One region of the Vibrio sp. 2-Bac 85 genome, then DNA from elsewhere that is predicted to be linked to it. Evidence: predicted binding sites of a transcription regulator. Region 1 holds the regulator's gene; each other region holds the start of a gene.
What was found. The regulator MetJ, encoded in region 1, represses methionine synthesis genes. The targets are predictions, from matches to a motif close to TTAGACNTNTANANGTCTAA.
Positions count from the first base shown of each region.

Region 1 (10,979 bases):
TTGGACACACGCGTCTGGTACTTACGTACTAATAATGCAAATGCTTGTTGCTCACCATTTTGTATACGCTGTATTAATTGTAAATCTAATTCACGCTCATTCATTGAGCTTTTCTACCTATATTTATAGTGAGCTATCGATTCTCACAGTTATGACTTTTATAAAAAAAGAAAGTTCCAAATAAATTCAAAACAAAGGGATTTTTGGATAAACTCCATGAGTACTCGGAATTGTTAGTTAATCATTTTATCCAAAATAGAGCATATAATGCCATGGCAGAAAATAAAACAACAACTGAACATCAATATACTTGTGACGTTTTAATTATCGGAGCAGGCGCAGCCGGTTTATCTTTAGCATTAAAAATAGCCACTCACAGCGATGTGAGAGTATTAAGTAAAGGTAAACTTTCAGAAGGTTCAACCTACTATGCACAAGGAGGTGTTGCTGCTGTTTTCTCAGATGATGACAGTACCGACTCGCATTTTGAAGATACGCTTGTTGCCGGTGCAGGTTTGTGCGACGAAGACGCAGTTCGTTTCACAGTCAATAATGCTAAAGCAAGCATGCAATGGTTAATTGATACCGGCGTTAATTTTGATACTGAAGTTAATGACCAAGAAGAAACACAATACCACCTTACTCGTGAAGGTGGTCACTCTCACCGTAGAATCTTACACGCTGCAGATGCAACGGGTCGAGAAATTGAAGAATCATTACTGTCTGCAGTCAAAAAACATCCTAGAATTACTTTAATGGAAGGCTTTAATGCCATTGACTTAATCACCACTCGAAAATTAAATCTCCCTGCTAATAGAGTATTAGGTGCTTACGTTTGGAACCGAACAGCTGAACGTGTCGAAACGATCAAAGCACACTTTGTGACACTAGCAACCGGTGGGGCGAGTAAAGTATATCAATATACTAGTAACCCTGATGTTTCTAGCGGTGATGGTGTTGCATTAGCTTGGCGTAGCGGTTGTCGCGTAGCCAATATGGAATTTAATCAATTTCATCCAACTTGTTTATATCATGCTGACGCTAAGAACTTCTTATTAACAGAAGCATTACGCGGCGAAGGAGCGCTGTTATTACGCCCCGATGGCACTCGATTTATGCCGGATTTCGATGAACGTGGCGAATTAGCACCGCGAGATATTGTTGCACGTGCAATAGACTACGAAATGAAGCGTTTAGGTGTTGATTGTATGTACCTAGATATTAGCCATAGACCTAAAGAATTTATTGTTAAACACTTTCCGACAATATATCGCCGCTGCCTACTACTTGGCCTTGATATTGCTCACCAACCAATGCCAATTGTTCCAGCTGCGCATTATACCTGTGGCGGTGTCATGATTGATCATCATGGGCAAACTGATATCGATGGCCTATATGCCATTGGAGAAGTAACCTATACCGGCTTACATGGAGCAAATCGATTGGCTTCAAACTCACTGTTAGAATGTATTGTATACGCACATGCTTGTGCCAAAGATATTCTTAATCGTATCCCTTTTTATGAGAATAGAAAGTTTGCAACCATTCCAGATTGGGATGATAGCCAGGTTGAAAATTCAGATGAACAAGTAGTTATTCAACATAACTGGCACGAATTACGTTTATTTATGTGGGATTATGTTGGAATTGTACGTACCGATAAACGCTTACAAAGAGCATTACATCGCGTTGAACTTTTACAAAGCGAAATATCTGAATATTATAGTAACTTTAAAGTTGGTAACAATTTACTCGAACTAAGAAATTTAGTTCAAGTAGCTGAATTGATTATAAAAAGCGCCATACAAAGAAAGGAAAGTCGTGGTCTACATTATAACTTAGATTATCCTGAGCAAAATGGTGATCCAAAACCAACTATTTTAAATCCAGATAAAAACTAGTGTTAACTGGTGCTGTTGATGAGCCGCGCAAGTAACCGATACTCGCTATCAGTAACACTATCATGAAACACAATAAACCACTTCCTAGGTTTATTGTGTTTATGTTTGTTGTGCTTATCGCTCACGAATAATGCATGGTTCACTTCTACACATAAGAATAAGACCCAGCCATTATAAAATGAGCGCGCACTGATATCGCCAGTAACCTTAATGGGTTGATTAATTTCAATCTCACCGCTTTCGGATAATCGACTTGAAAAAGGCAAAAAGGGTAAGGAGTAAACAATATAGAAGGCCGTACTCAAATAAGCCAGTAGACATAAAAGACTAACCCACCCTATTCCCCATAACAGGACGAACAAAAAAGCGATGGCCAAGAAAAAGAACATCGCCAAAGCTTTGGCGATGAACGAGGGTTTATTGTGAATATTATATTTTAACGCGCTTGAGGATGACATCTACAATTTCTGCAAGTTCAGGATCAGGACAAACTTCATGCCCCATAAACCAAGCAAATAATTCAGGATCTTCACATGTTAATAAACGGCGAAAATATAATTTATGTTGATCACTTAACTCGCTATAGGCCTCTTTTACAAAAGGCATGAACAATACATCAAGCTCTAACATACCACGACGACAAGCCCATAATAAACGAGAAAGAGAAAACTCTTCTGGCATGACTGATACTTCCTTTTAAAAATATGAAAAAATGGAGGAATTTTATATAAAGTGCACAACATCATAACAACAACATTTTATTAACAGCAACTACTGACAAAATAGGTTGTGAGCTATAACATTGTAAAAAACAAATTCGTCCAATAATGAGGCCAAACATGCTAACACTTAGTCAACTTGAGAACATTAGCCAACTACCCGACTTAGTTCTTTGCCCACTTAATAGCTGGGATTTAATCAGTGTAACAGGCGAAGACCGTGTTGCCTTTTTACAAGGCCAATTAACCTGTGATTTAGAAAAATTAATTCCCGGTGAACAAACTTTAGCTGCCCATTGTAATCCTCAAGGTAAAGCATGGAGTGTTGCACGGGTTATTATTTTAGAAGATCGTATTTTATTAGTTCAACCCAGCTCTGTATCAACGGTGCAATTACCGGAATTAAAAAAATACGCCGCTTTCTCAAAAGTAACCATACAAAAAGAAACAGAGTACCAAGCATTTGGTTTAGCGGGATGTAAATCTGCACAATATATCGCAGAGCAAGTAGATACTGCTGCGACTCATGATAATAGTCGATTACTTGAGACTGGAACAGTACTAATAAAGCAACCTTACCCTTCATTACGCTATTTAGTGATCATGAAAAATGAAGCTGCCGAAGAATTATTACTCGACTTAAAAGATAAAGCTGATGTCTTCGATGATAGCTTATGGAATGCCATGAACATTGCTGCAGGCACAGGTTTTATTCAAGCAGAAACCTCTGCACAATTTGTTCCGCAAATGCTTAACCTACAAGCACTAAACGCGATTAGCTTTACAAAGGGCTGTTATATCGGCCAAGAAACTGTTGCACGAGCTAAATACAGGGGAGCGAATAAACGCGCCTTATTTATTTTGACAGGACGCTCACCAGTAAGCCCAAAAACAGGACAAACAATCGAAGTATTATTAAATAATAACTGGAAACGAGTCGGCACTATTATTTCTGCATGCCAATATGGAGATGGTCATATTGAGCTTTTAGCCGTTCTACCAAAAGACACCAATCCTGCAGATATTTTTCAAGTAAAAGAGATTGAAGGCTCTACTCTTTATTATGCTCCACTTCCTTATCAAATTACTGAAGATTAAAAATAAAATGGCCTCTGGTATTCTAGGGGCTGTCTTTATTTTCTGATACTTTCAAGTTATCAAACCATACCTGTTACCGCTCCAAATGCATTATTTTTTTATACCGGAGTGCTAACGGGTATATATTTCCAACAACATGAATTAATGCTATTATGGTCACACTTTTTTTATGGTGAAGTGTGATAAACACCAGTATTAATGGAACATAGCTTGAATCAAGAAATCATCCAATTACGTGACAAATCAGACGAGTTTTCTCGGCTACGCGTAAGATCTGCTTTAGCGTTAATGAAAAAAGATGAAGCGGATGTTTTTCAAAGTTTTCCATTATTACTCCACTTTAATACCCCTTCAATGCCCGGTTATATCGAAGGCGATGTGCCGACCGGTATTTGTCAGTTTAGCCCAACCAAAAAACACCAACTATTAGCTCAACAATTATTTGCTACCGAATTACCTGATAATGAAGCGACACATTGTGAAATTATTGGTTTATATGCAATGGGTAGTACGTCATCTATTGGGCAGTGCTCTGAAAGTGATTTTGATGTTTGGATTTGTTATTCACATACTCTTGACAGCAAACGCGTTGCGTTGCTTCATAATAAAGCATGGGAAATAACTTACTGGGCGGAAAGCTTAGGTGTCGAATTAAACTTCTTCCTCATCCCTGATAATAAGTTTCGCGTTAACAATCAATCAGAACTAAGTAATGAGTCTTGCGGTACCTCGCAACATATGTTGCTCTTGGATGAGTTTTATCGCACCTCTTTGCGTGTCGCCGGTCGACGCATTTTATGGCGTCAAATCCCGCACCAACATGAACAAGATTATGATGAGTATGTAAAAATGCTACATCAGACAGGTCAAATCAATATTGACGATTGGTTAGATTTAGGTGGGTTGCATTGCGTGCCCGCGGAAGAGTTATTTGGTGCCACGTTATGGCAATTGTACAAAGGTATTGATAACCCTTATAAAGCAACATTAAAAACTATTTTAATGGAGGCTTATTCTTGGGAATACCCAAATACTGAACTAATTTCAACCTCCTACAAAAAAAGCTTTCAAGAACAAGATTCCTATGATGAAGAGTTAGATCCTTATTGCTTAATGTTAAAGAAAGTGAGCGATTATTTAATCAGTATTAATGATTTACAACGCCTAGAATTAGTTCGAGTCTGTTTTTATTTTAAAACAGAAGAGATGATATCTAAGCCTTCTTGTAATGATAATAGCGCTTGGCGCCGAACTATATTAAACAAGCTGATTAAAGAATGGGGTTGGACTGATAATCAAATAGCAGACCTAGATAATCGTAATAATTGGAAAATTCGAGAAGTACAACAAGCCAATGATTTACTACTCGACTCGCTAATGCTCAGTTACAGCAATCTGATTAAATTTGCACGTGACAACAATATTAGTGAATCAATTAGCGCCGAAGATATTGGGATTTTATCACGTAAGCTTTATGCCGCACATGAAACGTTACCAGGTAAAGTCGCTATAATTAACCCTAATATTTCGCCTAACTTGATGGAAAATAACCTCAGCTTAATCCAAATTCCAGAACACCGAAAAAATAAAGCGGGTTGGTACTTATTTAACAGTACGTTAGATACCTTTGAGTTAGCCACTACTCCTTGTATTGGTTATTCTCCGTATTTGTCAAAATTAGTAGCTTGGAGTTATGTAAATGGACTTTATGATGAAGATACAATGCTGCATTTATATAACCAAGGTTCTGATTTAGTAGATAAAAACCTTAACCAATTTGCAAAAGATTTATATGCAGTTTTTCCTATCTATGAACCTAAAGCAAGTGATAAAGCATTAAGTGCCCCCTGTGCGATTAAACATTTATCAATATTCTTAAATGTAGAAAAAGACCCGACACGACACTGGCAAGATACTGAAGAAAGTGAGCTAAACCAAATTGATAATGTAATGGCCTATGGCGAGCACAAAGAAAGTTTGATAGGTAGTATCGACTTTATCTACCGGAATTCATGGAATGAAGTGCGTACCTTACACTTTAATAGTCAATTCTCAGTCGTTGAAGCATTGAATACCATTCTTTCAAAAATGCATCAAGATGCATCACCGCCTAACCAAATTGATTTATTTTGTTATAGCAGACATTTTAGTGAACAAATATGTCAATCTTTTGGAAGTAAGTTGAATGAGTTTATTCAATTGCGCTTACATACTGTTCATACCCGCTCCGTACAAACATTATGGACCGGTGGTAGAAAATTTGGCTTTTACTTTGAACGTAAAGGCGTTTCACTACAGCACTTAGAAAGTGCAGTAGATATCTATAGCCATATTTCTAAAAAGAAACTATCGGCGAGCACTGTAAATTTAAAGAATACACACTTTGATCAAACAGCCAATGTGATCGAATCCCATATCAGTGAAGGTCTGATTCAGTTCTTCTTTGAAAACTATAGCAGTGGGTTTAATGTTTATATTGCCAATGCAGAAAATGATATTGAGACATTTTTAAACTTTGCAGGATCTAAAAATGAGTTTGTACAGAACGTAAATCGTTTTTATGCTTCCAACAGCCATGTTTCCAGTCAACAAGATGATCAAATTAACTTTAACTTGCCACAGTTTTATGACATTACTCTAAATGAAGATAAAACCTTATCTTTAAATCCATTTAAAAGCGTAACACTTACCACTTCTAGTGAAGATTTACTGTCTGCACTTAGTAGCCAATAGCCCCACTGTAAAATTAAGCATTTACTTCAGCTCAAATTAAAAAAAGTAAGCATTAGATTGCTAGACTTCTAGCCCTCTTTACGTTCAGATTGCTATGTTAAAAGTCTCAGGGTAAAATGAAGCATATTTTTTAAAAGGTTATTATTATGTCAACAAAATGGAATGGTGAATATATTAGCCCTTATGCTGAACACGGCAAAAAGAGTGAACAAGTAAAGAAAGTGACGGTATCTATCCCTACTAAAGTCCTTAAAATATTGACCGATGAGCGCACTAGACGTCAAGTTAATAACCTACGTCACGCGACTAATAGCGAATTATTATGTGAAGCATTTTTACATGCATACACAGGGCAACCGCTGCCTGAGGATGATGAGCTAGATAAAACGCAAACAGCGCTGACAACGGACACACTAGAGAAAGAATAAATACTCCATTAGTAGCAAAAAATGCACTAGCATACTGCTTCTTTGTTGTAGGCGCCCACTGATCTTTAATTATCAATATATGATATGACAGTGTAAATTTAACGCTCGCCACCTTGCCGAAAACTGGCGAGAAGCTTTATAATAAAAAATATCAACCTCAAATTGATCTCTTCACATGCACTAAAATAATTTACCCATTATAATTTTTGTTAACTACAATTATTGATGATAATTCAGGCCATAGTCGTTGGCCGTAATGAGAGCCGTAAATATATTCTATGATTATGAATTATTTCATCGATTAACGGATTAATTGAAGAGAGGCATGAATAGTCCTATTCAATTAACAGGCATGCTTTAAATGGGGGTAATAGTGCAAGATTTTATTCAGTATATTATTTTTGGAGGTGGTTTATTTGCCGCTCTCTCTCTTTATTATTTTACATTTCATCAATCACCTAATGTAGAAAATTGGCAAGATCTGCCTTATTTGGAAGATTATTTAAAAATCCATCCTGATTGTGAAATCAAAGGGAAAAAAAATGTTAAATGTTGCTACTGCCATTCAGATAAGGTGCAATATAAAGCAGCAAAATCAAATAAAGAACATCATTATCTACACTTTTGTAGTGCTTGCAAAAAAAACTTATTTAGAAGCCGTACGTTAAACCCTAGATTCGCATAAAAAGTGCAATTTATAATACTGAAAAAAAAGCCTCGATTAAATCAATAATCAAGGCTTTGTTTATAAAAGTCAGTAGTAAGTAATTAAGCTAGAGATGCAACTGCTTCTTTAACTAATTCAGCAATTTTATCCCACTCACGATTATCAACTAAATTCGCAGGAACCATCCAAGTACCACCACATGCTATTACTGCATCAATATCTAAGTAGTTATTGATATTAGATGGTGAAACACCGCCAGTAGGCATAATGTTTACTGGGTAAACAGCGGTTAGTGATTTCAACATTGCAACACCACCAGAAGGTTCAGCAGGGAAGAATTTAACGGTATCTAATCCCATTTCCATTGCTTGCTCAACTAAAGATGGGCTATTTATACCAGGAATAATTGGCATATTACGTTGTTGACAGTATTTAACCGTTGTTGGATTAAAACCAGGGCTAACCACAAAATCAACACCGGCATCAATTGCAGCATCAACCGTTGCAGTGTTTAATACAGTACCAGCACCGATTAACATATCAGGAAATGCTTCACGCATATTTTTAATTGCTTGTGCAGCAGCAGGCGTACGGAATGTGATTTCTGCACAGGGCATACCATTTTCAACTAATACTTTACCTAGTGGTACCGCATCGTCAGCATCTTTAATTGCAATAACAGGGATAACTTTTAGAGCTTGTAGTTTTTCATTTAATGTTGTCATTTTTAATCCTATTGAATATTTTAATAAACTTTAATCGACAAAAGGTGCTGTATATTGCACATCAATTAACGCACCTTTATGCTGAATAACTGTACCTGCTAACTGGTGACCTTTTTCAGCCGCAACAATACTTGACTCACCTAATATACGTTTTGACATATAACCTGCAGCAAAAGAGTCACCAGCAGCCGTTGTATCAATTACATTTTCAGGAGATATTTTAGTCGCAGCAACACTGGTAGACTGATCACCTGTAACAATTAAACACTCACTGCCACCCTGCTTAATTACAATCTCTTGCACACCTAAAGCGCGCGTACGGGCAAGGCAATCTTCAATACAAGTATCACCAAAAAGTGCTTGTTCATCATCAAAAGTTAACAAACCTGTATGAGTAACAGAGAGAATTCGTTTAAAACTTTCGGCGGCTTGCTCTGCAGAATCCCACAATTTAGGTCGGTAATTGTTATCGAAATAAACTTTACCACCATTCGATTTATAACGACTCAATAGATCATAAAGTTTTTCGCGACTCTGGAGCGGTAAAATTGCGAGACTAATACCAGATAAATAAATTGCATCCTGAGCTAGCAATTTTTCAATAAGTTCATCACTCGCTGTTTCAAGCCAATATTTTGCAGCGGCATCATCGCGCCAGTATAAAAAGCTACGTTCGCCAGTTTCATCTGTTTCAACCATATATAAACCAGGTTGCTTAGTAGCAGAGCGTTGTACAAACTGAGCATTAATACCTTCTAAAGACCAACTATCAATCATTTCTTGACTTATTTTATCCTGACCTAATGCAGTAACGTAACTAACATTAACGGCTTTACCTTCGCTTAAGCGCGATAAATAAACAGCGGTATTTAATGTGTCACCGCCGAAGCTTTTACGCCAAACACCATTAATTTCTTGCAATTCAATCATACATTCGCCGATTAAAGCGATATTTAGCTCACCCATTAGTCACCTCTTTTATAAAAAATGGAACCATTACTACCCTCTACTCATTAAAATTATTACTCATCTCAGAGTTATTTCTGGTTTTATTTATAAAATCAGCAGTTTATTTTTAATAATGTAAAAGCATTTTATGCACAAGTTACTTCACTGTGCTTATCCATATTATGGTATTGGTTGGAGTAAACTGTTTTCAATTGCTTAACTCAACCTTATCTCTGTTTGTTTCCGTTCTTTAAATAGGGTTTAAATTGTACATTACGCATGCCATTTTGTAATACAAAAAGACACTATGTGTGATCCAGATCATCAGCGAATATAACAATCAAAATAAACACTTTAAGATCAAAAAGATAAAATAGACCAAATTATAAAAGTTTAATCTATCAATTAAACATATCTCTAAAATTTATAACCAACCCATTGAAAATAAGCAGCTAAAAAATTAAAAAAGAGGAAATAAATAATAATTTAATAGTGAGTGTTATACATTTAAAAGTATAAAAATAGAGATCTCATTCTTAAAAATAAAAAAAACTTATGATTTAAAGCCTTATTTGTATTACTTTATAACATGAATCTTTTACTTAAATATGCAATGAGGTAATAATGTCTAGCAACGTCAACGCAGTGCTTATGGACCAACAAGAAATCAAAGCAATCCAACAACAACTTGGTAAGCAAAGTTTAATGGGGCGCAGCCTTGATGCACTTATTATCGATACAGATAACTACCTTTCTTTAGTCATTGATGTACCAGGTCACAGCCCTGCAGGCGGTTATGCACATAATAAACATCAACAAAATTATAAATATATTGATCAAGCAGGTCGTTTATTTTTAATCACTGGTGAAGAAAAGTATGCACAATTTGCAGCAGATCTATTAACTCAATATGCAGATAAATATTTAGCACTAGGGTTTCAAGTACAAAGAAACACTAATCCACCAGGGCGTTTGTTTCACCAAATGTTAAATGAACATGTTTGGTTATTATATTCGAGCTTAGGTTATAGCTGTATTAAACACTGGTTAACTGAGACACAGCGCAAACACATTATTGAACAATTATTTGAACCCATGTTAGAAGTAGCAACGGTCAAATATGACTTTGATTTTGATCGCATTCATAACCACGGTGTGTGGGCAGTTGCGGCAACAGCGGCATGTGGAGCAGCAATTGAACAAGAGAAATATATTGATTTAGCGTTACATGGTTTAGCTGGTGATGACATACAAGGTGGCTTTCTTGCACAACTAAGCAATTTATTTGCGCCTTCAGGTTATTACATTGAAGGGCCTTATTACCACCGTTATGCGATTCGTCCTTTATGTTTATTAGCGGAGCTAACTCAACGATACCGTCCAGAGTTAGATATATTTAACTTTAAAGGCCAAGTGATTGGTAAAACAATTCAATCTTTATTATTTACTGCTTACCCGAACGGTGTATTCCCATCATTAAACGATGCTTCAAAAAGCATGGATATTAAAGATGAAGGTGTAGTGATTGCCGTGAGTTTATATGCAAAACATTATCCTGAAGATACAAACTTATTTGGTATTGTTAAAATTCAACAACAAATTTGGATCAGTGGTTGTGGCGTTGCTTTATCACAAGCTTACCAAGCACAAGACTCAGTTGAAACTCCTTGCTTACCAAGTGTTGAGTTAAGCGAAGGTCCTAATGGTGACAAAGGTGCACAAGGCTTTATTCGCATGCAAAATACAAAGGGTGATATTAG
Region 1 is NZ_JALAAB010000023.1:31,564-42,542, reverse strand. It holds gene rpoE (RNA polymerase sigma factor RpoE) at 1-104, opposite strand, end outside; gene nadB (L-aspartate oxidase) at 273-1,901, shown strand; gene MT390_RS18315 (protein YgfX) at 1,904-2,359, opposite strand; gene MT390_RS18310 (FAD assembly factor SdhE) at 2,331-2,582, opposite strand; gene ygfZ (tRNA-modifying protein YgfZ) at 2,741-3,718, shown strand; gene MT390_RS18300 (class I adenylate cyclase) at 3,929-6,451, shown strand; gene metJ (met regulon transcriptional regulator MetJ) at 6,598-6,879, shown strand; gene MT390_RS18290 (hypothetical protein) at 7,253-7,564, shown strand; gene MT390_RS18285 (bifunctional 4-hydroxy-2-oxoglutarate aldolase/2-dehydro-3-deoxy-phosphogluconate aldolase) at 7,648-8,271, opposite strand; gene kdgK (2-dehydro-3-deoxygluconokinase) at 8,302-9,237, opposite strand; gene MT390_RS18275 (heparinase II/III domain-containing protein) at 9,844-10,979, shown strand, end outside.

Region 2 (10,979 bases), on a different contig from region 1:
TTGTGATTCCTGTTGTGAAGGAAGAACTAATAATGGTGACCCCATTAGATAGTGAATATGACCCGGTGCTATTTGTTCGTGATCCAGGCTGCGGTTATAGAAAACACGCAATTATGTGGCGACTGGAGGCAGAGCGAGATAACGATGAGCTAATGTTAATGAGCAGTGCAGACGGTATTTTAGGTTGTGTCGCAGCGGGGTTAGGTTACACCATTATTGGCAAAAACATGGTGGTTGGCAGTCGCTATGAAAAATCACTTGTCATGACACCAGTCAGCCATGGTCCATCATATGTGCAGTTGTCGATTGTTTATCGTAAAGATAGCCCTTTAGAATCCGGTATTTTGACGCTAGCAAAACTGCTAACCGATACTAGCTACGCTAAATAACTGTATCACTACAGTTCAACCTTGATGGTTGGCGATATGGATAAAGCTGTCGAGTTTTACAATAAAACGATATGCCTTAGAACCCCTTACTGGTGGTTCAAATTTTTCCTTTTGAGGTGGTTTTATATGACCTTACGTATTCCGCGTTAAAATTATTTACAACGTTAGGTTTTGTTTGCTCTTAAAACAAGACAACAACATGTAAGAGTGCATACCTGAAATAAAACTGGTTTGGAAAGTTTTATTCACTAAAACATTAAATTCATTCATTCTTTTACAATGTACTCGCAACATAAAGTCATATTCACCCGTGATCGAATAACATTCGTAGATTTCCGACGTATCTTGAATTAACTCAAGAGTTTTCTCTCGCGCGTTTACTTCGCTCTTTCTATATTGCACCATAATAGAAGCGGTGATCCCTAAGCCTGCTTTTTCTTTATTTAAAACAGCTGCGTAGCGCTCAATAATACCAACTTCTTCCAATCTTTTTAAGCGGCGAAAACACTGTGAGGAAGATAAACCCACTTTCTCTGCCAGCTCCAAACGAGGAATTTGGCTATCCTCTAATAAAAAGTTCAGAATGCGAATATCATATCCATCTAATGGTACATCATGCATGATTTACAGCCTTTTATGGATTTTAGTGCAATTATAGTTGCATTAAACGTATTCGAGCAAGGTTATTTTGCTAGGACACTCTTATCGCTATCACGTTACATTTATGCCTGTTATTACTATTTATATTACAAAGGAAAAATGATGAGTTTAGCGATTTTAGGTGTCTTTATTCCAACCTTCTTTTTTGTGTCTATCACCCCTGGAATGTGTATGACATTAGCCTTAAGTTTAGGGATGAGCATTGGCTATAAACGTACTTTATGGATGATGTTAGGTGAGATCATTGGTATTGGGCTGGTTGCTACTGCGACTATTATCGGAGTGGCTTCGGTAATTAGCAGCTATCCGTGGCTATTTACTATTTTTAAATTTATCGGAGCAACCTATCTTTTGTACTTGGGTGTGATGATGTTGCAATCAAAGGGGAAATTAGCAATTGGTACGGAAAATAACCCCACCAAAAAGCAGCATAATAAAGCCCTTTTTATGCAAGGTTTTATTACTGCGATTGCCAACCCAAAAGGCTGGGCTTTTATGATTTCACTGTTGCCACCATTTATCAATAATGAGCAGCCTTTAGCACAACAAATGGTCATTCTTGTGGCCATTATTTTGACCTTTGAATTTATTTGTATGTCACTCTATGCAGCAGGTGGTAAAGGGTTGAAATATTTATTAGCTAGTGCCGAAAATGTACGTTTAATTAACCGTATATCAGGCAGTTTAATGATCGGCGTTGGAGTTTGGTTAATGTTAACTTAGCAATAATGAACAATACGGCCTGTTACTGCCGGTATTGTTCACTATCTATAAATATTAACCGATATTAGGCCCTAACCAACGCTCAGCAGTTTGTAAATCCCACCCTTTGCGTTGTGCATAGTCTTCTACTTGATCCTGTTGAATACCAGCAATCGCAAAATAACGACTTTCAGGATGAGAGAAAATCCATCCCGAAACAGCTGCACCTGGGTACATAGCGTAACTTGATGTTAATTCCATTCCAATTTCTTGCTCAACATTCATTAAATCCCAAATCACTGCTTTTTCACTGTGTTCTGGGCATGCAGGATAACCTGGAGCAGGACGAATACCTTGGTATTTTTCACGAATTAAATCGTCGTTGTCTAAGGTCTCATCTGCGGCAAACCCCCAATACTCTTTACGCGTTTTTTGATGTAAATATTCAGCGAAAGCTTCAGCTAAACGGTCACAAACAGCTTGCACTAAAATAGCATTATAATCGTCATTATCTGCTTTATATCGTTCAGCAACTTCACGCTCACCAATCCCGCCTGTTACAGCAAAAGCTGCAATATAATCCGCGACACCTGATGACTTAGGTGCAATGTAATCAGCTAAAGAGTGATTCACAAAGGGTGGCTTTTTCTCTGTTTGTTGACGTAATTGATGACTCACTTGCAAGATTTCAGTGCGTGTTTCATCGCTATAAATTTCAATATTATCGTCAACACGATTTGCAGGGAAAATGCCCACAATACCCGATGCACTAATTTCACCGGCAGCTTCAACCGTGTCTAACATAGCGAGTGCATCTGCAAACAGGCGTGTCGCTTCTTCACCTACGACTTCATCTTTTAAGATGCGTGGATATTTACCTGCCAATCCCCACGTCATGAAGAATGGTGTCCAATCGATATAGTCACGTAATACATTAATCGACATATTTTTTACTACTTGCACACCCAATTGATTAGGCACAGTAGGTTTGTAATTTACCCAATCTAATTTAGCACCATTAGCACGTGCTTGTGTTAAACCAATCGGTGCACTGCGTGGGCGTTTATTGGCATGCTGTACTCGAACGCGGTCATAATCTAAATTCAATTTTTCAACAAATTCAGGTTTATGCTTTGGATTCAATAATTTTTGACATACACCTACTGCACGAGAAGCATTCGATACATAGACCACGGGTTGATCGTAATTTTGTTCAATTTTAACTGCCGTATGTGCCTTCGACGTGGTTGCGCCGCCGATCAATAATGGAATCGTTAATCCTTGGCGTTGCATCTCTTTTGCTACGTACACCATTTCATCTAATGATGGAGTGATTAAACCAGATAACCCGATCAGATCCGCATTATGTTCTAACGCAGTTTTAATGATTTTCTCAGTGGGTACCATTACACCTAAGTCGATAATTTCATAGTTATTACATTGTAAAATAACACCTACGATATTTTTACCAATATCGTGTACATCTCCTTTTACGGTTGCCATCACTACTTTACCGTTGGTCGCACCCACTGCTTTAGTTTCTTCAATAAATGGATTTAAATAAGCAACAGCTTGCTTCATTACTCGCGCAGATTTAACCACTTGCGGTAAGAACATTTTACCTTCGCCGAACAGATCACCAACGATATTCATACCATCCATCAATGGCCCTTCAATCACTTCGATTGGCATATCGGCATTTTGACGTGCAATTTCAGTATCTTCTTCAATAAATTCTGTAATGCCTTTAACTAATGCATGTGCAATACGCTCATTAACAGGCAGACTACGCCATTCTAATACTTTGGTATCATCTGCTTTTTCAGCGCCATCACCACGGTATTTTTCTGCAAGTTCTAATAAAGCATCTGTGCCATTAGCATGTTTATTTAACACCACATCTTCAACGGCATCTTTTAATTCTTTGGGAATATCATCATAAATCGCAAGCTGTGCAGCGTTTACGATCCCCATATCCATTCCGTTTTGAATACAATAATAAAGAAATACAGCGTGAATCGCTTCACGTACAGGATTGTTACCACGGAATGAGAAAGATACGTTTGAAACACCGCCAGAAATCATTGCATGAGGTAAGTTATCTTTAATATCTTTCACTGCTTCAATAAAGTCTACAGCATAGTTATTATGCTCTTCGATCCCCGTGGCAATAGCAAAAATATTAGGGTCAAAAATGATATCTTCCGGTGGAAAGCCAACTTGGTTAACTAAAATGTCATAAGAACGCTTACAAATTTCATATTTACGCTCGCGCGTATCTGCCTGTCCATCTTCATCAAAGGCCATCACAATTACGGCAAAACCATAACGACGAATCAATTTGGCTTGGTGAATAAAGTTATCAACGCCCTCTTTCATACTGATTGAGTTAACGATACCTTTACCTTGAACACACTTAAGGCCTTCCTCTAAAATTTCCCATTTAGAAGAATCGACCATGATTGGCACACGTGAAATATCAGGTTCAGAAGCACATAGGTTTAAGAAACGCTTCATCGCAAATAATGAATCAAGCATCGCTTCATCCATATTAATATCGATAATATCTGCGCCTGCTTCTACTTGATGCAAGGCGACTTCAAGCGCTTCATCGTATAATTCATCTTTAATTAAACGTTTAAAACGGGCAGAACCCGTTACGTTTGTTCGCTCACCAACATTTTGAAAAAGTGAGCTAGAGCGAATAGTTAATGCCTCTAAACCACTTAAACGACAAGCAACTTCAATCTCTGGTAATTCACGCGGTTTGATACCCGCAACGGCATCAGCCATCGCCTTAATATGCGCAGGCGTTGTACCACAACAACCGCCCACTAAATTTAAAAAGCCACTTTCAGCCCACTCTTTAATATGCACCGACATTTCATCGGCTTCTAAGTCATATTCACCAAAGGCATTTGGCAAACCGGCATTAGGATGTGCAGAAACATAAGTTTCTGAGATACGCGACATTTCTTGCACATATTGGCGTAACTCATCGGGGCCCAAAGCACAGTTTAAACCGAATGTTAGGGGTTCAGCATGACGCAATGAATTGTAGAAGGCCTCTGTTGTTTGACCTGATAATGTACGACCCGATGCATCGGTGATCGTACCGGAAATCATCACAGGAATTTTATAACCGAGCTCTTCGAATACCGTTTCAACTGCAAAAACAGCGGCTTTTGCGTTTAAAGTATCAAAGATAGTTTCAATCAGAATTAAGTCACTACCACCTTTAATTAAGGCTTTAGTCGATTCAATGTAAGCAACAACCAGTTCGTCAAAAGTAACGTTACGAAAAGCAGGATCATTAACATCAGGAGAGATTGAACAAGTGCGGTTTGTTGGACCTAATACACCCGCGACAAAACGAGGACGGTCAGGTGTTTCATCGGTTTTTTCATCGGCAACACGACGCGCAATACGTGCGGCTTCATAATTGATTTCAGCAGAAATAGATTCCATCGCATAATCAGCCATAGCAATGGTTGTTGCGTTAAATGTATTGGTTTCAAGAATGTCTGCACCCGCATCTAAATATTCACGGTGAATATTAGCAATTACTTCTGGCTGCGTTAAAACTAATAGATCGTTATTGCCTTTTAAGTCGCTTTTCCAGTCTTTAAAACGTTCGCCACGAAAGTCAGCTTCTTCAAATTTATGGTCCTGGATCATGGTTCCCATACCACCATCGATCAGAAGAATGTGCTTTTCTAACTGTGCTTTAATTAATGCACTACGATCACTTATCGACATAGAGTTCCCTGCTACTTTTTTCTGAGTAAAAAATGAGGGTGAATAATAGCATAAAACTTGTACTCATAACCTTTCAAAGCCATTTCTATCTTGAAATATTCTGTTATAAATTATGAATTTTTTGATGGTTGAAACAGGTCATATATTCACTAAAGTAATAGCAATTATATTAGGTGAGTGCTCTATACTGTGCAGAAAAAACGGATTAGCTTAAAGCGGAAGATTTCAATCGAATCGTAAAAATTGTATATAAAAAAAGCGAGCTGCTTAGCTCGCTTTAAAATATAAAGAACAATTGAGTTGTGACTATTAAGAGGGGTACTAATATCGATAATAAAAACTCACTTGATATTAGTAAAACTTTACAAATAATCCACTATCTAATTTGATAAAAGTGAATGTTAGAAACGCCCGTTGGCAATGAGTTAACTAATGTAAACTCCTAACTCTGACACCCACTTTCAATAAAATGATAAAACGTAAAAATAATTAATCCTCCTGTATTAATGAATACAACCAGTATTAACTTCTAAAACTGTATCTAGTTACCCCGTTGGGTAGGTGAGTGTTTAAATTAATAACTCAGTTTTTGATACGGTTTTAGTACACTGGTACGAGTAAAATTTAAAATAATCTTATACCTCCGTTTTATGTTTGTTAACGTGAAAATGCTTAAATTGGTCAAGTGCATTTAATGCAATTGTGAAGCTGCTTTTAACAACTAGGCTTCCTGAATAACCAACCTGCTAACTGCGCAGAAGCATTGCCTATCTTTGACTTTACTCCTCTTAAGCTCTCTTAGCTACTAATAATTATAGGAGAGCTTTTTACCTTTTCCAGTACTACTTTTCATCTTTATAAATTATTTACAAAATTTATATTAAGTCACTGAGATCGTATGGCGTTACCTGATAAACACAGTAATTTAACCAATTGCTATATAAGAGATTTCCATGGCTACGCCAAATTGCATGTGGAATTTCATTCTCATCATCATTCGGATAATAGTTAATCGGCATGACCGGATCTAACTCTTCTTCGAGGTCTCGTAAATATTCATTATTTAATGTATTTGCATCGTATTCGGGGTGCCCAGTGATATAAACCTGACGACAATCAGGACTTGCCGCAAGATAGACTCCCGCATCAGGTGCATCTGCAAATACTGTTAAATCTGTTTTGTCTTTAATGGTGCGACTATTAAATTCAGCATAACGAGATAATGGAGCCCAAAATTCATCGTCAAACCCTCTTACTAATGGGTGATGATGATATGACGTTCGATGTGAATAGATACCAGAGAGCTTATCATCACGGGTTTCTTTCTCTAACCCATAAAGTATGTTTAATGCGGCTTGTGCAGCCCAACATAAAAATAGCGTTGAGGTAACGTTATGGCGAGACCAGTTAACTATTTCCGTGAACTTTTCCCAGTAATATACATTTTCAAATGGAATGGTGCCTAGTGGCGCACCAGTAATAATAAAGCCATCCCATTTTTGATTTTTGATCCGCTCAAAATCACCGTAGAACTTATCTAAATGCTTTTGCGGCGTATTTCGTGTTGCTCTGGCATCCACTCGTAACAGTTCAATATCAACTTGTAAGGGAGTATTAGACAATAAACGCATGAGTTGCGTTTCAGTTTCAATTTTTTTAGGCATTAAATTAAGGATCAGAACGCGTAAAGGACGAATGTTCTGGTGGCTAGCTCGTGTTTCTGACATCGTAAAAATATTTTCAGATTTTAAAATACTTGATGCAGGTAAATCATCTGGAATACGAATTGGCATAATTACTTCCTTAAAATGGCCTTTTAGACATCTAGAAGTCTAACATTAAAATAACTTTTTTAAATACTTAAATCTAATTTAGCACCTGTATTTATTTTTCACCTGTACTTTTAGTACCTTATTTCTTATCAAAAGTTAACTATTCTCTATGTTGATCCTTCACGATTTTTAGTGCGGCTAATGCTTCCACGACCTTATCTTCACTTTATGTAGAATAAGTTCGATACATTAGTTAGACTAAAAAAACACCAATAATTAAAAACAAAAGGAATAGTAATGCTTAATATTCAAACGGTTGTAGCGGACTTAAATAATGCACAACATGCACAGGCTTATTTAAGCTTAATGTCGCATTATGCTTGTGATCCAATGGGTGGAGGTGAAGACTTGAGTGACTTTGCTAAAGAGAATTTAATCACAAACTTGCTTGCTAGAAATGATGTTTTTATTGTTTTAATTTTTAGTGGTAACCATCCAGCTGCATTATTAACAGCGATAGAAGGCTTCTCTACTTTTGCCTGTAAACCATTATTTAATATTCATGATGTTGTCGTACACAATGATTTTAGAGGCCAAGGCCTTACTAAACATTTATTTGAAAAAATTGAAGAAGTCGCAAAACAGCAAGATTGCTGCAAAATAACGTTAGAAGTATTAAGTGGTAATGCCATTGCTTGCAAAGCTTATCAGCGTCTTGGCTTTTCTGATTATCAGCTTGATCCTGAGTTTGGTAGTGCATTATTTTGGACAAAAAAATTATAAACGGCTCTCATCTAAAGATAGCTTTTATAGCGTTAATTACATTCAGTATATGATCTGATATTGAACAGAAAAATGAATCAATCTAGTTACGGATCATATGCTTGAGCACTTTGCAAAGTGTCTAACGCAGAAGTGATACAGTTTAATCAACAAGATAGATCAGCTATTAAGTGGAATTGCTGTTACCTACTGTTTAGCTGATTGATCAACTAAACGGTAAACAGCCCTACTGATTTAGTCGCGATCAAAAAGCTGACTAAATACATTAGCGCTTTTGGTAGTTAGCCTGTATTGCTTTAATGTCTTCAACCATTAAATCCATATCAACATGATTAATGCCCTGTGCATTAATTGTTGATTTAAACGTGGCATGAAACTCACCTTCGGGATTAATTAAAACAATGGAAGCACTATGGTCAACTAAATAAAAATCATCTGTTTCGCCCTCTTCAACCAAACTATAAATTAAACCTAATTGAGTGACAAATGGCCAAAGTTGTTTATGGGTACTGGTTACGCCAATAAATGCTTTATTAAAATAGTGCACATAATCTGCCAGTTGTTCTGCTTTATCTCGATTAGGGTCAACGGAAATAAATACAACTTGTGTGGTTGTATTTTGATCATTGGCTAAGCTTGGATAAATACGGTCTAGGTCTGCTAACGTGGTTGGACAAACGTCGGGGCAATAAGTATAACCAACAAAAAATAAGGTCCACTTACCTTTTAAGGATTGGTTTGTAAAAGCGACTTTCCCAGCTTTTTCAAAGGCAAATTCAGGTAGTGGCTGGCGTGTCTGTTGTAACACTAAGGCACTATTTTTAGTGCTAGTTTTAGTAGTAGTTTTACTGTGAACTAAATGAAAAGATTGGGTGCTACCGATAATAAAAAATAAAATCATTAACAGAGCACTAAAAATTATTATTAAACGTTTCATTTAATTCACACTATAAGTTTGGAAGATGGTTATTAGTAACACTAATTGCCAATTACATCCAATCTGCAGTACGAATAACACCGACCGCAATCCCTTCAATATCAAAAGATTGATACTCTAAATCGACCTTTATGGCGTCAAATAAAGCATTCTCTGCTTTTAATGTTATCTGCTTACCGTCGCGATAAAAACGTTTTACGGTGACATTATCTTCAACACGCGCAACAACAACTTGGCCATTGTTTATATTTTGGGTTTTATGCACCGCTAATAAATCGCCATCCATAATACCAATATCTTTCATGCTTTCGCCTTCAACGCGCAGTAAAAAATCTGCCGCGGGATGAAATAATGCGGGGTCTACATCGTAATGTGCTTCTACATGCTCTTGAGCAAGAATAGGTTCACCAGCAGCGACTTTACCGATTAAAGGTAAACCTTCATCGGCCACTATTTCATTATCTTTATGGTCGCTAACAACACGAATACCACGAGAGGTGCCTGACAATATTTCAATTGCACCTTTACGCGCTAAAGCTTTCAAATGTTCTTCTGCTGCATTGGCGCTTTTAAACCCAAGTATTTTCGCTAATTCGACACGCGTAGGAGGCATGCCAGTTTTTGCAATCTGATCTTTAATAACGTCTAAGACTTCGCCTTGGCGTTTGGTTAATTCTTTCATTATGAACTCCAAGCAATAATAAACTGTAAACAAACACAGTGTATATTTATACATGGATAATTACTAGGGTCTGTTTTCTCTTTCACGTGGTTTTTATAGGAATTTATACGGTGTATATTAGTTTGAATAGATTAATGACTTTAAATCTATTTAAAAAACTCAGAAGTTGCTAAAGGAAGTACTGTTCGAAGTATTATTTGAAGTACTCTTAAAAGTAATATTAAAAAGCCACAAGCCTCTATATATGAAGCTTATTTATGACTCTCACCATTCAATTTACATAAGGTAGTAAACTGAATGGCAAGCTGATTTTTGACGGCACGTTGAAGTTATCATGAGTAAGTACAGGTAAATACAGACGAAGTAAACAGCTTATAAAACACCTTTAAAACTAACAGTGGTGGCACCGCTGTCGTTTTTAGGACCAATCCAAGTTAATGATTGTGCTATCGAAGGAGGGAGTTTATCTGTGCCTTGAATTTCACCATTTAATTGGTATATACCACCTTCGCCAAGATTAATATCTAAGTTAGTGTTTAATTGCTCAGACTCTTGAGTGACAAAAGCAGTAATATTGCCATTATCACATCCTAAGTCTACGGAAGGAGAAGCTAAATCAACATTACCCATTTGGCTATAAACAAAAGCATTATGCCATACCACGGTGCCCTGTAGTTGTTCACAATAAGGGTCACCTTGCTTTATTTGTTGAATAACCGCAGAAAAATCACCTTCTATTTTTACCGGTAATTTAGTTGGTATCAATGTGAGTAATTCTGCTGAGGTTAAATCAACCATAACATTTGACGCACTCGCACCTGTTAAACCATATTCTACAAAACCTTTGCCTGACATTTTATTAGGGCCATTGTAGAAGGAAACATCGGCTCCTATTGCTAAATTTAATAATGTTTTTAGTTGAACATCCCATTTCACATTATGAAGCGTAACCTTAGGGTTGATAACTACTTGCTTGGCCTGCCCATTCCATAGACTACCAGAAACATTATTGATTTTAACATTTGAAGCTGGCATCCAACCTACAACAGCTGCAGCAGGTAGGTTAACTAACAAACTACCACAGTAAACCAATACAAAAAGTATCGCGATTTTGACTTTCATTTGAACCCTTTTACAATGCTAATAACTTAATGATAAACGGTTAATCTTAACCATACCTTGTGTTTTATCCTGATTTAAATCAGCACTATTAACTTGTATTTGGTATTGATTTTGTAATGCTGTGATCCATTTTAAGAACTGGTTAAACTCAACTTGATTAATCCAAATATCAA
Region 2 is NZ_JALAAB010000014.1:101,377-112,355, reverse strand. It holds gene MT390_RS14505 (LysR family transcriptional regulator) at 1-389, shown strand, start outside; gene MT390_RS14500 (Lrp/AsnC family transcriptional regulator) at 546-1,010, opposite strand; gene MT390_RS14495 (LysE family translocator) at 1,152-1,772, shown strand; gene metH (methionine synthase) at 1,827-5,510, opposite strand; gene metA (homoserine O-acetyltransferase MetA) at 6,386-7,303, opposite strand; gene MT390_RS14480 (GNAT family N-acetyltransferase) at 7,580-8,065, shown strand; gene MT390_RS14475 (SCO family protein) at 8,331-9,002, opposite strand; gene lexA (transcriptional repressor LexA) at 9,055-9,684, opposite strand; gene MT390_RS14465 (type II secretion system protein N) at 10,057-10,806, opposite strand; gene MT390_RS14460 (type II secretion system protein M) at 10,825-10,979, opposite strand, start outside.
Region 2: metA (homoserine O-acetyltransferase MetA) is a predicted target of MetJ. The motif match lies at 7,327-7,346, and genes of this name have one in related genera.

Region 3 (10,979 bases), on a different contig from region 1:
CGGCACTAAAAAAGTCACCGATAATGCCGATGCAGGACCATCGTCTTTCACTAATTTAAAATATAATAAATACGCAATACCTGTGCAGATAACACCAAGCACTAATACTGAAAGACTAATAGGTAAAGTAATAGGATCTCTAATAGGTATAAAAGGAAGCAATGGTAAAACAATAATCACGGATGCCCACATGCTGCCATGTGCATTTTCAAACGGCGCTACCGCAGGTGCAACCTTAGTATAATTTGCAGAAAACCCATACATTAAAGCGGCCAGCAAACAGGCCGCGATAGCCAGTAATCCCTGTTCACCAAGTGCCATTGCTTGCTGACCAACCAATACCGAGACACCCAACATACCCACTAGCAAACCTAGACCTGCTTTTAACGGTAAACGTTCTCTTTGCCACAAACTTGCTATCACAGCACCAAATAATGGTGCTGTTGAGTTAATAATCGCAAGTGTCGATGCATTTAAAGTTTGTGCTGCATAAGCAAACATTAGAAAAGGGAAGGCACTATTAAAGGCACCAATAATAAAAAAATGTTTAATATAAGAAATAAACTGTAATTTTCGACCAAGATAGAGGCTCATTAACAACAAAAATAATGCCGCCGCTAATACTCTTCCTTCAACTAACATCGCAGGACCTAAACTATTTGCAGTCAGGCGCATAAACAAAAATGAGCCGCCCCAAATAGAGGCTAATAAAATTAATCGTAAAACACTCGCGACAGGCATAGCAGGTCCTTTAAGTAAGCTTTAATGTAATAATTTGGCTTGAAAAAGCCCATTGAAATAAGTTTTCATAACTGCAAAGGTGGTAATAATAAACAGTGTTAAACAGCACTATAGATAAATGATATATAACATATTTTACAGGTTATGCCTTGCTATTAAATATTGTAATTGCGAACTAAGTCAACGGTATTGTTTAGGGTATTATTTAGGGGCTTACTAAGTAACGTATTTTTATTATCTATACGATTAATTTGTCAATGTGCAACAAAGCAAAGTAGACTGATGGTGACAATATAATGACATAACGATAAAATTGATAGAACGGTAAAACAGGAGGACAACATGCTAATTTTTTATATTATTTGTGGGTGTTTGATCTTTGCTATATCAGGTTTCATTGTGCAATATAATCGCTTAGCGATATATCGCCGCCGTGTCATTCGACACCTTGCTCGTCATGATTCACGAGTCAAATCAGAGCGCCCTCATCAACCACCTATTATTTTATCTGAGCAACAAGAGCAGCAAATAAAACAGTGTTTTTTAAAAGGGGTTAGCATTCCACAATGCATTGAGCAGCTTTAATAGTAATGATTTATAAGGTCTAGTGATGTTCTTCATAACTAGACCTCTACATGATTGAATAAACACCTCTCAAGCCTTAAGCTCCCAGTTAATGTTTTTTTCAAAAAATCAGTAAACCTTAATAAAAATCAATTCAGGAAAATAAGATGAGAATGGTGGCGGTTACGGCATGCCCAACAGGCATTGCACATACTTATATGGCGGCAGAAGCTTTAATCAAATCTGCAGCCAGTTTTGGTATCCAAATACAAGTCGAAACCCAAGGAGCAATGGGTATTGAAAATCAATTAACCCATCAAGATATTCACCAAGCAGATCTGATACTGATTGCGTCCGATATCAACATTGAAAATGCTGAACGCTTCCAACAATATCAAGTAATTAACACAACAATAGTTGAAGTCTTAACTGACCCAAATAAAGTCATTCAAGATTGTATCAAGCAAATCAGTTAGTCATCATGTCAACAATACGTATTACTCTGTATTTAGGGGAAAGTGGACTCACAGCTTGGTTAATTAAGGGTATTAACCACCGCTTACGTGACATACAAGGCGCTGCTGAGTTAATCAAAATAGATACGTTACAGCGAGTTAATGTACAACACCAGTTGTCAGCACTTAGCCTCGCTTTTAAGCCCTTTGAACTATGCCAAATTTTTCTTATTGGGGAGAATCTACAAACTCAGGTTGACGCACTCAAGTTATATTTACAACAATACTGTGTATTGGTAGCAGATACATACACGGCAACGCTCCATTCAAATTCGCCAATTCGCCATGATAACTTTCAGTTTCATCACTTCTCAGTCCCCAATAAAATGAGCGCCAAACACCGTTACCACGTTATGCCCTTTGCTAAAGATGCCACCATAGTCGATAAAGCACGCATCCTTAAACTGATCGCTAAAATGGCTTCCATCAAACACTATAAAAAAATAGAGTTACAACTCATACAAAGGGAAAAATTGTCCTCAACCGATATGGCAGGAGGCATTGCCCTACCGCATATAGTGAGTGAATATATCGATCAACCAATGATGATTTGTTTAACCTCCAAAGCAGCCATTGGCTGGCAGTCAGCACATGGTGGAGTGACTCATATCGTAGCGTTGCTATTACCTAAACCTTGCACTAAAGAGGCTATTTTAGCGGTACGGCATTTAGCAGTTAACTTACTCAATGCTGATAAAAAACAGTTTATTACTTATCATTATATGGGTCATCAATTACAAGCTATTTTAACTTGTTTCATGCAACCTACTGAGCAGTCTACCGAACAATATCGATAACCCTCTGACCTTATTTCACCTAGCATTAACCAGAATTAAGAGGGCCGTTGTTGATCACTGTAGATCGCCCTAAATTCACTCGGTGTACGCCCTAATTTACTTTTAAATACACGATAGAAATAGTTAACATCATTAAACCCGCAACGTAATGCAACTTCACTAAGTCGAAAGGAATAGCGTGTTAACATAAATTTAGCACGCTCTAAACGCACCCATGTAATGTAATCAGCCAAGCGCATGTGCCCTTGTTGACGAAATAAACGCGATAGATGATTGGGGCTAACATTAAAATGATGAGCGATATTATCGCGACTAATATGGCGATGAAAATTTTCTTGAATATAAATACAGACTCCCTGATACAAATCTTCACTGCGTCCTTGATTAGCGCTCTCAGGGGATAGCAACATACCATGACAATAAGTCATAAGGGCCATCAATAAATGCCCACCCGTTGGATGCTGAATTTTCTCTTTTGCTAAGGTATTTAACGCATTTAAAATATGATCCAAGGCATGGCCCGTACGAGTTTGCAGGCTATACTTTTGCACATCAAAAAAGGCCTCTTCCCCTTTGCGCTTTTGCACCAAACTAAATCCTAACTGACGCTTACCAAATAATAAACTAAGCACACTACAGTCGCTATTCCACTCAGGTTTATTCCAACTATTAGGTGGAATATATAAAATATCTCCAGGTAATATTTTCACCTCAGTCAGGCCAAATTCAGGATCTTCAATTTTATTAATGTACTCACCAGTGATAACAAATTCCATACGCGGAAAATTGACCTGATAACTAAATGAAGGCGGCGTTGAATGGTCACTGGCAAACCACACACGATTAAACTGATCTATTTCAGACAACACACCTTCTAATACATTAATAAATACTTGGCTCATGGTTATTATTCACTTTTATCGTCAACGGAAATAAGTTTAGGTGCAATATCAATATAATAACCCCTAGTATTTGTTGCACATAGATTAACCTAGTGACCCACTTCACAAAGGGATATTTAGGGTACAATAATCCAGTAAATGGATTGACTGTACACTATTTTTTCTCCGTAAAATATCCAACAATTGCCTCCATAAACTAAAACAATATTTTACACAGAGGAGGTGCAGTCATGATTACTCAAATGATTAATGAAAAGTTGATATGCTTAAATCTTAAAGCCACAACTAAAGATGAAGTACTAAATGAGATGGTCGAGCTATTAGCCAAACAAGGCAAACTGAGCGACCGAGATAGCTTTTTAAAAGATGTCTATGCCCGTGAAGCAATCGATAATACTGGTTTTGAAGAAGGTGTTGCGATACCTCATGCTAAAAGCTCGGCAGTCATTGAACCAGCTGTAGCCATTGGTATTAGTAAATCAGGTATTGAATACGGTGCTGAAGATGGTAAAAATTCAACACTATTTTTCATGATAGCTTCTCCCGATGGTGGTTTTGATCATCACATAGAAGTCTTAGCAGAACTCTCCTCTAAATTAATTGAAGATGGGTTTATTGATGCAATGCATAAAGCGACATCAACTAAACAGGCACTCGCTTTATTATTAGAGAAAAAAGAAATAACCGATAAAGTCGCCTTGGATAAAGGCTTCATTATTGGTGTAACGGGTTGCCCAACTGGCATTGCTCACACCTATTTAGCAGCGGAAGCATTAGAAAAAGCAGCGGCACAAATGGGGTACGAAATTAAAGTAGAGACCAATGGTTCTATTGGCGTAAAAAACGCACCGACAGCAGAAGAAATTGAACGCGCTGTGGCGATTGTTGTAAGTAGTGATAAGCAGGTTGATATGACTCGCTTTGATGGTAAAAAGCTCATTCAAACCCCAGTCAAAGCGCCGATTAGTAATGGTAAAGCAGTTATTCAACAAGCATTGGATGCACCTGCTTACCAAGCTGACTCAAAAAACTCATCACAAAACAATTCCTCTGCAACTTCAGGTAGATCTAACCTTTATCGTTATTTAATGAATGGTGTATCGCATATGATCCCATTTGTGGTCACCGGCGGTTTAATGATTGCGCTATCGCTTGCTTTGGGGGGAGAGCCGACAGCTAATGGCATGCAAATTCCTGAAGGCAGTTTATGGAATCAAGTACTTAATGTAGGTGTCGTTGCCTTTACCCTTATGATACCTATTTTGGCCGGTTACATTGCCTATGCCATTGGCGATCGTGCAGCGCTTGCTCCAGGGTTCATTGGTGGTTGGATTGCTAACAATGGTTCGTTTTACGATGCTTCGGCAGGAACTGGGTTCATCGGAGCCATTGTCGCAGGCCTATTAGTGGGTTACTTTGTGCGCTTTATTGCAACACGTGAGTACCACAAAATGGTTGCGCCACTTGTACCGATTATGATCGCGCCCATTTTAGGTACCGTCTTTATCGCTTCGTTATTTATTTTTGTTATTGGTGCACCTATTGCCAATTTAATGGAATGGTTAAACGCAGTCCTCACTGAAATGAGTACCGGTAATGTCGTTTTATTAGGCATTGTATTAGGCGGCATGGCAGGCTTTGATATGGGTGGACCATTTAACAAAGTGGCTTTCCTCTTCTCCGTAGGCATGATCGCAAGCGGCCAAACTCAGTTTATGGGTGCAATGGCAGTCGCTATTCCAATTGCTCCACTGGGTATGGCATTAGCCACCGTGATTGGCCGTAAACTAGAAATATTTGAAGACAGTGAAATCGAAGCGGGTAAAGCAGCCGGTGCGATGGGTCTCGTTGGTATCTCTGAAGGTGCAATCCCTTTTGCAGCGCAGGATCCTCTATCAGTCATTCCTGCCAACGTACTAGGCTCAATGGTCGGCGCAGTAATGGCTTTCTCCTTTGGTATCACCAACAGTGTTGCTCATGGCGGGCCAGTTGTCGTCTTACTTGGCGCAATGAACAAACCAGTGATGGCGATTATATGTATGGCAACGGGCACAGTCGTGACAGCCTTAGTTTGTGTTACATTGAAAAAAATGCGCATTGCACGTAAAGCAAAACAGCTGACTTCAGCAAGCGCATAAAACTTAGCGTATAAGCTAAATCATAAAAGGCAGATAATGTTCCCATTATCTGCCTTTTTTCGTTACTGCCAACGGAGTCTATTCTTTCCGTTTAGTAGAGAGTTATGTTTCTCGCTAATAAACTTAATTAATTTTATCAGCTGGAAATACAACCCCTGTTTGGCGGCGGATCTCAGTTGTCATACGAGAAACACTCAATGCTCTTGCCTTGGCTTTTTCACATAATTTGCCCTGTTTAATTTGCTGAGCAAAAAAACTCGCTTCATAGGTCATAGTATTTTCAACCTGTGCAACTTTAAACTCTTGCACTGCTTCTCCTCGACGCTGTAGAGAAATATGATCACACTCAGAAATATGCGGAACTAACATCACTCCCGCCTCTCCTTGTAACTCACTTGGTAACGTTGAATCAGAGACTTTAGAATGGCGGATCACCACTTCGAAATCAGGATAATAAAAAATAGCAGCTCCATGTGCATCGACACCCGAGTCAAGTAAATGCGCACTCGCTTTTATTTTTAATGGCTCACCGAACAAAGCAACAACACTGGATACACAATAAAAACCAATATCCATAATTGAACCATTGGAAAAAGCAGGATTAAAGGTATTTGGATTTTCTCCATCAAGATAACGCTGATAACGAGATGAGTATTGGCAGTAGTTAATGCTGACTTTATGTAAGCGACCTAATTTAGGTAAGTGTTCAGTGATTAAAGCGAAGTTAGGTAGATATTCAGTTTTAAATGCTTCAAACAATACTACATTGTTTTTTTCAGCAACCTCGAACATATGTTCAGCTTGGGTTATATTGGAAGCCACAGGTTTTTCGCAAATGACATGTTTGCCATTCTCTAGCATCAGAATACTTTGTTCGTAATGTAGTGAGTTTGGGCTAGCAATATAGATGGCATCAAAGGCATCGCTTTTAGCCATTTCTGTTAAATCAGTAAAACTAACAGCTGCACCATTGAAAGGAGCAGAGAATGCCTGTGCACGCTTTGTATCTCGAGAATACACTGCTGTTAATTCAAACTCTTGAGATGCTATCGCAGCTTCGACAAAACGTTCAGTGATCCAGTTGGTACCAATAATAGCGAGACGTAACATCTTTCCTCCAGTGCTTTTGATATAAAAATTATGCCTGAATATATCATGATCTAACCCGAATCACGTCCGCACAGTGAAAAATTTGGATTATAGGATGACATCCACCAGCTAGAAATTGTTAGCAGCAAGAAAAACGAGCGACAAGGCAATACCACGTTATTTTATGCGGCTTTCACGAATATAAAACGTATCACTTTGCTTATAAATGTAATCATCAGTTCGAAAGGCTAATAGCAATGATAACGTTTGTTGAAGCTGTGGCTGGTGGATATGAATGATCACATGACTTTGTAATTGATGAGTAAATTGACGTAATAAAGTCGCACCTTGTACTGTATGTAGGCTGGCAATAAGCGCAACATTTAGCAACAGCGTGAACATAAACATCACTCTAAAAGATTGCTTTTGGCTTTTATGGCGTAACCTCTGTTGCGCGATAATTGCCCCCGGCCAACCACATAAAATAGAACAAAAGTGTAAGGTTTTTTCAGGCGTTCGCCATCGATTAAGACGCGCTGCTTTTTTATCTTTTGCATAAATGAAATAAGTCACTAGGCTAGCAACCGCAAAAACAACAAAAATGAAGAGTGGCATGTATCCAAGAAAATAAGAAACAGCTAAACCTACAATAGCCAAATATATAGGCAGGTAATGATAATTCATAGGTTCTCTAACTAAGCTGTATAAGGTTTATTGGAAGTGATTTTAGCTAAGCCATTAATAATGCGATAAATAGACCACACCCAAGTCACAAACAAAACAAAATAACCCACAACAAAGAAAGCTAATATCACTCCCACTACTGACCAGGCTAATACCCACCAAAACGTACTCATAATATTGGTATAGTGATCTTCAAACAAAGTACCCCGTGCATCTTCTCTTTTAACCATTACCCAAATAGCACCGATTAACCAAAATATGCCGGTAAACATACCCAGAATCATCAAACCATAACCAATTAGCGCACTGGTTTTTGCTGCATCATCTTCAATAGATAAACTCAAGTTTGAGCGTAAATCGTTCATTTTAATCTCTTTTAATTTTTCATTTATATCAGGGCAATTCGTCTAAAGAATTGATCATTTTATTAAGCACAAAGCTATCAGAGGTTGCTATCAAAGGCATTAATACTCATGAACTCATGTTTTAAATCAGCACAGAGGTTGAAACGATTACTTATCTTAATACGCAGTTACCATTTTAATGCATTACAGCATAAAAATAACACGAACAGAAGGTTAGTTACAGGAGGTAGGAATCACTGGCTTTGAAGTGTTAGCCAGTGATTATTTGTGCTTATCTTGATAGGTTAAAACGCAGCTTCAATCGTGCCTTTGTATGTTTTATCTAAAAATTGACGTGTTGCTTCAGATTGAAGAATCTTAACAAACTTCTTATAAGTTGCATTGTCTTTATCTTGTACACGCGCAGCAACATTCATCACAGCAAATTCCGCATCTTTCGCTTCTAAATAAATACCTTGTTCAGCAGGATTTAAACCTGAAGACATAACGTAATTCATAGTAATAACCGATGCATCAACATCATCTAAAGTACGTGGTAATTGTGCCGCTTCCACTTCAATAAATTGAAAGTTTTTAGGATTTTCAACAATATCGTAAACCGTCGTTTTTGCACCAGCATCTGGCTTTAACGTGATCAGTTTTGCATCAGCTAATAACAGTAAACCACGACCACCATTGGTTGGATCGTTAGGAATTGAAATTTTTGCGTTGTCAGGTAAATCATTGATCGACTTGTACTTAGTCGAGTAAATACCCATACGCATTAAAATAGAATGACCGATAGAAACAATTTTTTGCTCGCTGTTACTATTAAAGTTACTCATGAAAGGTTGGTGCTGGTAACTGTTAAGGTCCAGGCTACCATCCGCTAACGCAGCATTAGGCGTGATATAATCAGAAAATATGACAACTTCAACGTTCAAACCTTGCTTAGCCGCTTCAATAGCGACAGCTTCAATAACTTCAGCATGAGGACCAACGGTTGCGCCTACTTTAATCACTTCAGTGTTTTCTTCTTGCCCACAGGCAGCTAATCCAAACACTAGGGGTAAAAGATAAAATAACCTTGAGATTTTCTTATTAAACATTTTCAGTTCCTTTAAATAAATGGCCGTATAGACGTCTAAATAAGATGATACAATAAAGATTATAATAGTCATAACTATTTTAACGGTGCTTGATATAACGGATGGTTATAAGTAATAGATATTATTACTTTATTTTTGCCACTAAAAACAAAAAACGGCTACTCAATTGAGTTAGCCGTTTTCATCGTTTTCTATTAATTCATTGCTTTATTAATTCAAGTGCAGCTATCAATTAGCAACATCAGATTAGCCATGGGTAGCGCGATCACCCCAAATCTCTTTTAAGCGTTGGTCTCGCCCACAGTTCCAACGATAAGCTTTGTAACGTATCGGACTATTTTTATAATAATCCTGATGGTAGCTTTCAGCTCCTTTAATAGGATAAAAAGTACTGCTATCTAAAATAGGTGTTACAACTTTTTGCTTAGGGAATTCAGCAATCACTGCCTGTTTAGATTTTTCAGCCAATGCTCGCTCCTGTTCGTTTGCAACAAAAACAGCACTTAAATAACTTTCGCCTTTATCACAAAATTGCCCTCTTCCATCAAAGGGGTCAATATTTACCCAGTAATGATCTAATATCTGTTGATAGCTCACTTGCTTGGCATCATAAGTAATTTCAACGGCTTCATAATGCCCTTGATGATTGCCTCGATAAGTTGGGTTATCTAACGTGCCACCAGTAAAACCAGACACAACATTAGTCACCCCCGGTAATTTTTCAAAATCAGATTCCATACACCAAAAACAACCACCCGCTAATACGGCTTTATCCGCATTTGCTAATGACACATAAAAAAGCATCGATGTTGATAAAACTAACCCTAATATTTTTTTCATAAAATATCGCCTTGTTGAATTTTTTGGATTCAAATTATTGTAAATAAACGCCATCAATGAATAAAAACCTATATTGATATAAGGAAGTAGACCTGACATTGATAAAAATTATTTCATTAATAATTAAATATAGATGCTAAATAAGAGCCAGTCTTCAACTAGATATTTGTAACAATAAAAAATCAACCAAAAAACAAAACCTTAATAAGGGTTCAGGCAAGCATATCATCAGATCGTAAATCTTCTATTCTTATTACATTTAACAAATAAACCAAAATAATTTGTCGAATAAATTTACAAGTTAATCATCTACACCTTCTTAAAAATACCTAATAAGGAATAAAACCAATTGGTTATATTTTTGGCGCATTACTTGCTTAAGGGTAGTGACATTCAAGGAAGGAAATAAAAATGAAAAAACTAATCGCTTCAATTGCACTTATTACAGCCTCTTTAAACGTGCAAGCAATACCTACTTATGTAGGCTCTTATGAGGTTAATGATGGACCGAGCTGGTCAGCAAATCCAGATGTGTATTCAGCAACAGATGCAGCAGCTTTAATTTTTGGTGGTAACTCATCTGACTATTACATATCAACTTTTCAATCATTTAACTATGCAGATATTACTCATACAGGCTGGTATGATGGTTGGGGGGAGCATTCAGGTATGGAGTTTAATGAAAATTATTCTCTTGATGTCAATGGAGATGGATATGCTAATCCGGGTGGTTCTAACACAGCGCACTCTGCATATGTTAATGATGGGTTGAATAATAGTTATGTTAATTACGTTTGGTTGTCTAATGTAGTTTCTGTACCGGAGCCAATTAGCATTGTTCTTCTGGGCTTAGGTTTGGCTGGACTTGGTTTTTCTCGAAAAAAGAAAAAAGTATAATAACTTATTAATATAACTTTAAAACCTCGGTCACCACCGAGGTTTTATATTTAATATCCTTGATGAATAAATAATTAATCTAGTCTCCTAGCTCTGCGATCACAAAGTCAATAAAACTACGTACCTTGGCTGACATATGCTTTCTACTCGGGTAAACCACATAAACCCCTATTGGCGGCTTAGGCCAATCATAGAAAATCTCTACTAATTTCCCTGTTTCCACTTCATCTTTTAAGGCAAATTGTGGCACGCGAATAATGCCTTGATCGGCAACGGCTAGGTCTATTTCCAAGGTCGCATTATTGGTTAGTACATGACTTTCAACATGAACCTGAATGGTTTCTCCTTGATGATCACGG
Region 3 is NZ_JALAAB010000012.1:91,569-102,547, reverse strand. It holds gene MT390_RS13275 (DMT family transporter) at 1-741, opposite strand, end outside; gene MT390_RS13270 (hypothetical protein) at 1,084-1,326, shown strand; gene MT390_RS13265 (PTS fructose transporter subunit IIB) at 1,473-1,781, shown strand; gene MT390_RS13260 (PTS sugar transporter subunit IIA) at 1,787-2,617, shown strand; gene MT390_RS13255 (helix-turn-helix transcriptional regulator) at 2,653-3,519, opposite strand; gene MT390_RS13250 (PTS fructose transporter subunit IIABC) at 3,750-5,657, shown strand; gene MT390_RS13245 (Gfo/Idh/MocA family protein) at 5,781-6,767, opposite strand; gene MT390_RS13240 (DUF1294 domain-containing protein) at 6,924-7,430, opposite strand; gene MT390_RS13235 (DUF4870 family protein) at 7,442-7,795, opposite strand; gene MT390_RS13230 (MetQ/NlpA family ABC transporter substrate-binding protein) at 8,080-8,883, opposite strand; gene msrA (peptide-methionine (S)-S-oxide reductase MsrA) at 9,130-9,723, opposite strand; gene MT390_RS13220 (PEP-CTERM sorting domain-containing protein) at 10,135-10,620, shown strand; gene MT390_RS13215 (LysR family transcriptional regulator) at 10,700-10,979, opposite strand, start outside.
Region 3: MT390_RS13230 (MetQ/NlpA family ABC transporter substrate-binding protein) is a predicted target of MetJ. The motif match lies at 8,903-8,922, and genes of this name have one in related genera.